Dongshaea marina: one gene and its partner. Each later gene encodes a partner of the first gene's protein in a complex. Links are inferred from orthologs where the notes say so. Each region holds a gene or a part of one and is shown in the gene's direction. Other genes may lie near its edges.

Region 1 (4,348 bases):
GCCTCGCCGGCTAACACCTCGCTCCCGGGTCGGCTCCGGTTTTTGTCTGCTGCATTTTGCAGGGCCGGATTCACACTGGCGAATCGTCTGGGATGATGCGCTGGCTGAGCCAGCGCAGTTTCGGCAACTGGCCCGCTATGTGCGCGAGCTCAGCCGCCAAAGCCGTTAAGGCTCAGGAGTCAGGATGGTGGGCCCGGAATTCTCAATTTTTTCAGGGTAATCCAGGTTGTAGTGAAGGCCGCGGGATTCCTTACGCTCGATGGCGCAGCGAACCATCAGATCGGCGACCTGTAGCAGGTTACGCAGCTCCAGCAGGTTATTGGAGACCCTGAAGTGTGAGTAGTACTCCTGAACCTCCTGCTTGAGCAGCTCGATGCGCCGCTTGGCCCGTTCCAGGCGTTTGTTGGTGCGCACGATTCCCACATAGTCCCACATAAAGAGGCGCAGCTCGTGCCAGTTGTGATGGATCACCACCTCCTCATCGGAGTTTTCAACCTGGCTTTCATCCCAGCGCGGTAGCTTGGGAGGCTCACTGGCTGCGGGGAGCTTGGTCAGAATATCCTTGGCCGCCGAATGGGCAAATACCACGCACTCCAGCAGCGAGTTTGAAGCCATCCGGTTGGCGCCATGCAGGCCGGTGTAGGTGACCTCTCCGATGGCATACAGGCCGGAGATATCGGTCTGACCGTGGAGATCGACCATGATCCCGCCACAGGTGTAGTGGGCCGCCGGAACCACGGGGATCGATTGCGTTGTGATATCGATCCCTATCTTGAGACAACGCTCATAGATGGTCGGGAAGTGATGCCTGATGAATTCAGGCTCTTTATGACTGATGTCCAGGTACATGCACTCGACACCCAGTCGCTTCATCTCGTAGTCGATGGCGCGGGCCACTACATCCCGGGGGCCAGCTCGGCACGCTCATCAAAATCTGGCATGAAACGGCTGCCGTCGGGACGCTTAAGGTAAGCCCCTTCACCGCGCAGGGCCTCGGTGAGCAGGAAATTTTGATCGGCCTGATGGAACAGGCTGGTGGGGTGAAACTGGTTGAACTCCATATTGGCGACCCGGCACCCGGCGCGCCATGCCATGGCGATCCCATCCCCCGAGGAGACATCCGGGTTGGATGTGTATTGGTACACCTTGGAGGCTCCCCCGGTGGCCAGGGCAACAAAGCGGGCGCGAATGGTTTCAACCTGCTCCTTATTGCGGTTCCAGGCATAGGCCCCGAGCACCCGGTTTCCGGGAAGGTTCAATTTGCGGGTGGTGATGAGATCAACGGCGTTAAAGCGTTCGAGAAGGGTGATGTTGGGGTGTTCGCGAACCCGCTGCACCAGGGTGTTCTCCACTGCCCTTCCGGTTGCATCGGCGGCGTGGAAGATTCGGCGGTGGCTGTGGCCTCCCTCCCGGGTCAGGTGATAGGAGCGTTCGCCGTTGGCTTTCTCCTCCTGGTCGAAGGGAACTCCCTGCTCAATCAGCCACTGGATGCTCTGTTTGGCGCTGGATGCGGTGAACTGGACTACATCCTCCTCACAGATCCCGGCTCCGGCGATGAGTGTATCCTCTACGTGAGACTCTACGCTGTCGGTTTCATCGCAGACGGCTGCGATGCCTCCCTGAGCATAGTAGGTTGAGCCTTCGCTGAGAGGTCCTTTACTTAGCACGCAGACACTTGCATCATTTGCCAACGAGAGGGCAAGTGATAGTCCCGCGGCTCCACTTCCTATGATGAGTACATCACAAAGGTGTTCAACTTCTTGTTTCATAAGTATCATGGCCTTGGACTTTAAACTGCACTCAATCTTACCGGAACACTCAGATGATGGGCAGTCAGTCGATTAACTTTTATATAATTTGAGCAGATTCAAAAAAATCGAGTCTATGAGCGAACTTTTACAGATAGCAATAGTCATAATTAGTGCGTTCATCATGGGCCATCGTGGCTGATCATTTGATATTGCAGGAGATGAGTGGCTCGAATGAGCGAGCAGATAACAGACCAGAAACTTGTCGAGCGGGCCCAGAATGGGGACAAGAAAGCGTTCGGACTGCTGGTCAAAAAATACCAGTTTAAGGTGTTGAACCTGATCGGGAGGTATGTAAACAACCAGGGTGACGTTGCCGATGTTGCACAGGAGACCTTTATCAAGGCTTACCGTGCTCTGGCTTCGTTTCGTGGCGAGAGTGCTTTCTATACCTGGTTGTATCGTATTGCGGTCAATACCGCCAAGAACTATATCGTGGCTCAGGGGCGGCGTCCGCCAGTCACAGATGTAGAGCTTGACGATACTGGCTACATGGAGAGCCCGGATGCGCTACGTGAGCGGGCAACCCCGGAGAACCTGCTACTCTCAGATGAGATCAAGCAGGTCGTGTTTGACACCATAGAATCGCTCCCCGAGGAGTTGCGCATGGCGATCACCCTGCGTGAACTAGAGGGGATGAGTTATGAAGAGATTGCGACTGTCATGGACAGTCCGGTCGGTACAGTTCGTTCGCGGATCTTCAGAGCCAGAGACGCGATAGATAAAAAGATCCAGCCGCTGTTACAGCGCTGAGGGAGATATTCATGTCGGACAGAGAACAATTATCAGCATTCATCGATGGTGAACTGGATGATGATCGCCTGTTGGATCTGCTAGTCGAGGAGCATGAGAGCTCTGTGACCTGGACTCGCTACCAGCTCATCGGTGATACGATGCGAGGTGAGCTTCCCGAGATGGTCTCTTTTGATCTGGCTGATCGGGTCACCGCGGCCCTGGAAGATGAGCCTACTGTGCTAGCTCCCAAACGCCAGAGTTCTGAAAGATCTGGCAGGGGCAAAGGCTGGGTTGTGCAGTTTAGTAAGCGAGTCGGTCAGTATGCAATTGCAGCGGCCGTGGCCGGGGTGGTGATTGTTGGAGTGCAGAAATATGGCGACCAGCAGACGCCCAGCTCTCCTGGCTCAGTTCTGAACACTGTTCCCCTGGGGGGAGGTGCAACACCGGTTAGTGCAAACTTCAATATGGCACCCGCACAGAATGAAGCCCAGATGACGCCGGAGCAGATCCAGCAACAAAGGCAGATGCTCAGCGCTTATTTTCAGGACCACTTCCTGCAGGGACGAGTGCTGCACCAGTAGCAAAGAGACTTATAGTGACCAAGTATTTGATTCCTCTCGTCGGCTGCCTGATTGCGTTTAGCTTTCAGGCAGCCGCACAAACGCTCAGCCCTCAGCAGTGGCTGACGCGGATGCAGCAAAGCAGCCATGATCTTAACTACCAATTTTCCTACGTTGCTCTGCATCAGGGACGCAGCGAGCCAATTCGCCTGAGCCATGTTTCATCCAAGGGCAAAGATATGTTTGCCATGGAGTATCTCAATGGTCCGGTGCGTCAATATATTCGACGGGATAACAAGGTCAGCTTTTTTGAGCCGGACCATCAACCCTATACCCTGAATCACACCAAGATGCCGGGCTTGCTGCCAGCCCTGTTTAATATGCCTCTGCCTGAGGTATTTGATAGCTACCATGCGCTACTTGCCGGCCAGAGCCGGGTGGTGGGGCGTCAGGCGCAGATCGTGCGGTTGGCTCCCGAGTCGGCAGATAAATACAGCTATGTGTTGTGGCTTGATCAGGACAATGGTTTGCTGCTGCGGGTCGATGTGCTGACCCCTCAGGGGCAGCTGGTTGGTCAGTATCTTGGGGTGACCCTGGATGTGATGCAAAAGCCCACCAAGGCGTTACTGGCGCTGTTTAACCTCAAGCTGCCAAAGACCCTGGAGGCCAGCGATGTCTATCAGGCACCCCAACGTAAGCTGGATTGGAGTATCGGCTGGTTGCCTCAGGGGTTCAAGGTTATCTCGCGGGATCGCCACCTGCTGGTGGGAGTCAATCAGCCGGTGGATTACATGATGGCCTATGATGGTTTGGTGCTGGTCTCTATCTATGTGGCCCCGGTGACAGCCACCACGGCGGAGCAGAAGCAGCTGGTGCGTCTTGGAAGTACCAACCTCTTTACCTTTGTGAATTCGGAGCGGATGAAAGTGACAGTGGTGGGGCAGATCCCGGCCCAGAGTGCGCTGCATATTGCAGAATCTGTCCGTTTGAAGCTTCCCTCCAAGACTCAAACCGAGCAACCGGCTCTTTCCGGAGCCGCCAGCTCTTAAAACCAACGCCTGGTTATTAACTGGTTATTAATCAGGCGTAGCAGATCCACGATAAATTCAGTAGAATCACCCCCTCAGACAAGACCAGGCTAGCAACAGTTCAAAACATACATGAAGCATATTCGTAATTTTTCAATCATTGCCCATATCGACCACGGTAAATCAACCCTGTCGGATCGACTGATCCAGCACTGTG
Region 2 (4,289 bases), 210 kb from region 1 along the record:
AATTCGCCACGGTATCACTCGTGCGTTGCTTCAGTATGACGAGACGCTGCGTCCAGCTCTTCGTCAGGCTGGCTTCGTTACTCGTGATGCACGTCGCGTTGAGCGTAAGAAAGTGGGTCTGCATAAAGCACGTAAGCGCCCACAGTTCTCTAAGCGTTAATATTTGGCTCCGGCCTTATATTCGAAAAAGCCCGGCTTGTCCGGGCTTTTTTTATTGGCGTTTGAATAAGATAGAGGACAGGTTGCACAAAGGATGCGCTTTGTTTTGCTCAGAGGGCTCAATTTGCTGAACAAACAGGCATTTATCTGGTAAACTCATCCTCTTGCTGAAAATTTGGCATTGTCCTGCCCGAGCGGTGGCGGCCAGGTTTCAGCCCTATTACATTTTTTCCCTGCAGGGGCCGTGAAATCCCGGTGGTCTGTGGGATGTTCTGACAACTTTTTGGAGGGTTCAATGGCTGTTGCTGCCAACAAACGCTCAGTAATGACACTGTATTCCGGTGCCGATGATCTTTATAGCCATCAGGTACGTATCGTGCTGGCGGAGAAGGGCGTGAGTGTTGATATCAATCACGTAGACGTCAACAACCTCCCGGAAGAGCTGGCGGAGCTGAATCCTTATGCTAGTGTTCCGACTCTGGTTGATCGTGAGCTGGTTCTTTACAACTCCCGTATCATCATGGAGTACCTGGATGAGCGGTTTCCGCATCCACCATTGATGCCGGTTTACCCTGTATCCCGTGGTCATAGCCGCCTGATGATGCACCGCATCGAAAATGACTGGTACAGCCTGGCCCACATCATTCTTGAGGGTAAGGATGGTGCAGATGCCGCACGTAAGCAACTCAAAGAGAGCCTGCTGTCGATCGCGCCTCTGTTTGCTGAGTACCCTTACTTCATGAGTGAAGAGTTTGGTTTGATGGATTGCTATATGGCTCCTCTGTTGTGGCGTCTTCCTCAGATGGGAATTGAGTTAGCTGACCGCAGTGCTAAAGATCTCAAGACCTATATGATTCGGGTGTTTGAGCGTGAGTCTTTCCAGGCTGCTCTGACCGAAGCTGAGCGTGAAAACCATAGTCAGGCGAGTATCTAAGGATGGAGATCGAGATGACTCCCAGTCGTCCCTATCTGCTTCGGGCGTTTTACGACTGGATCCTGGATAATGAGCTGACTCCCCACCTGTTGGTCAATGCTGAGCTGCCTTATGTGCAGGTTCCTCAGCAATTTATCAATGATGGGCAGATCGTGCTGAATATCGCGCCGCGTGCCGTGGTTGGATTTACCATGGATGACGATGCGGTTAGTTTTAACGCTCGTTTCGGTGGCGTTGCTCATCAGGTTTATGTGCCTATGGCAGCTGTGATGGCGATTCAGGCACGTGAAAATGGTGCCGGGACCTTCTTCCCGCCAGAGCCAGCCTATGAGAGCTGGAGTGCAGATGCCGATGCAGAGCTTGAAACAGCGCAGCCATCTCAGGCCGCACCCCTGGCCGAGCTTGAGGCGGTGGAAGAATCTGCTGATGAGTCAGACAGTGAAGCGGCTGAGCGTCCCAAGGGGCGTCCAACGCTGCGGGTGATCAAGTAAGTTTGTTCATCTGAATATAAAAAAAGCTCCCGAGGGAGCTTTTTTTATATCTGGAGAAAGGTCTACCCAGAGATGTGGTGTATCTGCAGGTTGGAGCTCAGCAGCCAGATCGCTAATAGCAGGAAAATGAGTCCCATGAACCTGTGTTGATAGAGATGGAATTTATGGCTGTTTAGCAAGCGTTTTCCCAGTGTTCCTGCCATGGCTACCACCAGAGAGTAGAAACTAAATCCACTGAAATTGAGGATTAAGCCCAGGATCAATATCTGAATCCCTGTACTGCCGGTTGCATGATTGGATACAAATTGTGGAAGAAATAGCACAAAAAAGATCAGAGCTTTTGGGTTGAGAAGGCTGGTTAAAAATGCTCGCCGGTACAGGCTATTCGTGAGTTGATGACGAGGAAGCTCAAGGGTGCTTATTTTCGTATCTACCCTGCTTTTAAAAGAATCCCAGCTTAATTTGAGCAAGTAGAGTCCGCCGATCACCTTTATTGCATTTAAAGCCAGCGGACTCATGACAACCAGTGCAGAGATCCCCAATGCAGCGAGCAAAGTCATACTAAAGCCAGCACTGCAGATCCCAAGACAGGTGAAAAATCCAACACGACGCCCATAGCTGATGCTGGAGCTAATGATGAGCAGCAGATCCGGACCCGGGATCATGAGAAGGGCAATGATAGCCGTCAGGTAAATCGGTAAGATTGAAAAGTCTATCATTGAGGCTTAGGCAAAAAGTATAAGTATGATCGGGGAGGGCATTCTACTGGCTCGAAGCGTGAAAGTCATCCTGCTCACGAAATCACAGGCTTATCTCAAATGGGATTTAAGGCATGCCTGTGATTGATTAGGGAGTGTTAGTTTTGCTGGCGAGTCGGTGTGATCACCAGGTCTCGGATACAGACACTCTGCGGAAGCGAGTACGCAAATACAACTGCATCGGCAACATCTTTTGCTGTGATGGCACCACCAATGCTCTCTTTCCAGTTCACATAATCCTGCTGGATTTTTGGATCTGTAACGTGCTGCAGTAGCTCAGTTTCAGCTGCTCCCGGAGAGATGGTGATAACACGCACGTTATGGGGAGCCATTTCCCAGCGAACCGTTTCACCAATACCATGCACCGCAAACTTTGTACCTGAGTATGCGGCATGCTCTTCATAGGTTTTTACACCTGCAACGGATGAAATGTTGATAATTGTTCCGCTTTTGCGTTGCTTCATTTTATTGAGAACAACCTGCATGCCATTTAAGACACCAAAGACATTGGTGGCAAACATCTTCTGCCACTCCTGAGGATCCTGATCCTCAACATGACCCAGCAGCATGACTCCCGCATTATTTACCAGACAGTCAGTTTCACAACCAAAAATCTCTTCGGCCTCATCGACAGCCTGCGCGAACTGCTGATGATCTGAAACATCCACCTTTCTGCAGATTGTATTGGGGAGCTCCAGTGCCTCCAGTTTTTCTACTCTTCGGGCAAGTAGCAGCAGAGGGTAGCCAAGGCCACTTAACTGCTTAGCGATTTCAGCCCCAAAACCTGAGCTGGCACCCGTGATAACAACTAACTTCTTATCCATGATTGAGCCTTAAATAATGAACTTACAGCCATGATGGAGAGCTGTGACACGAATAATTGGATCTCGCCCTCAGCCATTTTGGACGAATATCATACCAAAATAGTTTTAGTTTCAAAGCGCAGATTGATTGATGGTTGTTGCCATTGTGTGAATTCGCCTGGACGAAGGAATGAATTGAGTCTGAGCTGTGGGCCGCAAAGCATGTGTGAGAAGCAAATGGGCTGGCCTGGAGATCGTTTTCTCTTGGCTTCTTTATAGGGGCTTCAGCCAGAACAGTGCTTGGGTTAACCTCAGATCTGCATAAGCGCTTCCTTTTCAAGCCGAGACATTCGGATGCTCGGCTTCTTTTCCTGGAAGGTATATGCAATGAGGCCAGCAAGGAGATTCACCATAAAGCTGACGCAGCTACGATGCCGTGAGTGTTCTATCTGAGAGATGTTCTTCAGCTGATCAAAGACGGTTTCAATGATGAAGCGTTTGCGAAGCATCAGCTTATCCCATAGCCGCATCAACTTTGGTTTCATATTCTTCCTGATGCTGGTAATTAATGTGACCCCTTGGTCTGCCAGCTCTTCTGCAAGTGGTCCTGAAATATAGCCTTTATCTCCATAGAGTGAACCCCAGAGCTGCTCGCACATTTCAGGAAGAGGAGTTCTGTCATCAACATTGGCTGGGGTTAATTTGACCGAGATAACACCACCTTGATCATTGATGATAAGGTGCAATTTAAATCCATAAAACCACCCCATGGTTCCTTTGCCACGCTTGGCAGCACCTTGAAATACTTGATGTCGAGGGATGCGAAGGTTATGGCAAACCTGAAGTTTTGTTGAGTCGACGAATGCAATCCCAGTAGGTTTTGCTTGTCTGTGGGTGAGATAGGAGCACAAAGGGACAAGGGTCGTTTGCATCAATTTCAACATCCGGGTGTAACTCACCAGGCCGGGGAACTCGCTTTTCCAGTACTTACATACGAACTGAAGATAATAGGATTTAAAGTCTCGGAATCCCAAACGATGGAATGCGATGACGATGGTCATCACTTCACTGACAGCCAGGCGAGAGGGTCTGTTCCGCTGCTTCACACCTAAGGAGATCTGCTGTTTTTGCCAAGCGGGTAGAA

What was found. Proteins that work in one complex are often made in the same cells at the same time.
Region 2: the proteins of DB847_RS03175 (region 1) and sspB are in contact, whole or in part, in a crystal structure (PDB 1YFN), measured with the Escherichia coli proteins. The link is inferred for Dongshaea marina from one-to-one orthologs.

Annotation. Positions count from the first base shown.
Region 1 is NZ_CP028897.1:615,576-619,923, forward strand. The notes cover bases 1,445-4,348. They hold DB847_RS03175 (sigma-E factor negative regulatory protein), read left to right. Parts: upstream 1,445-2,572; coding sequence 2,573-3,124; downstream 3,125-4,348. Other genes in these bases: rpoE (RNA polymerase sigma factor RpoE), read left to right, coding at 1,983-2,561; DB847_RS03180 (MucB/RseB C-terminal domain-containing protein), read left to right, coding at 3,139-4,152; lepA (translation elongation factor 4), read left to right, coding at 4,264-4,348. In the rest of the region: DB847_RS03160 (protein YgfX), read left to right, coding at 1-169. UniProt on the Escherichia coli protein: An anti-sigma factor for extracytoplasmic function (ECF) sigma factor sigma-E (RpoE). ECF sigma factors are held in an inactive form by an anti-sigma factor until released by regulated intramembrane proteolysis (RIP).
Region 2 is NZ_CP028897.1:406,488-410,776, forward strand. The notes cover bases 1-2,845. They hold sspB (ClpXP protease specificity-enhancing factor), read left to right. Parts: upstream 1-1,107; coding sequence 1,108-1,584; downstream 1,585-2,845. Other genes in these bases: rpsI (30S ribosomal protein S9), read left to right, coding at 1-160; sspA (stringent starvation protein SspA), read left to right, coding at 455-1,093; DB847_RS02140 (LysE family translocator), read right to left, coding at 1,647-2,303; DB847_RS02145 (SDR family oxidoreductase), read right to left, coding at 2,441-2,845. Also shown: more of DB847_RS02145, read right to left, coding at 2,846-3,166; DB847_RS02150 (IS982 family transposase), read right to left, coding at 3,457-4,289. UniProt on the Escherichia coli protein: Enhances recognition of ssrA-tagged proteins by the ClpX-ClpP protease; the ssrA degradation tag (AANDENYALAA) is added trans-translationally to proteins that are stalled on the ribosome, freeing the ribosome and targeting stalled peptides for degradation.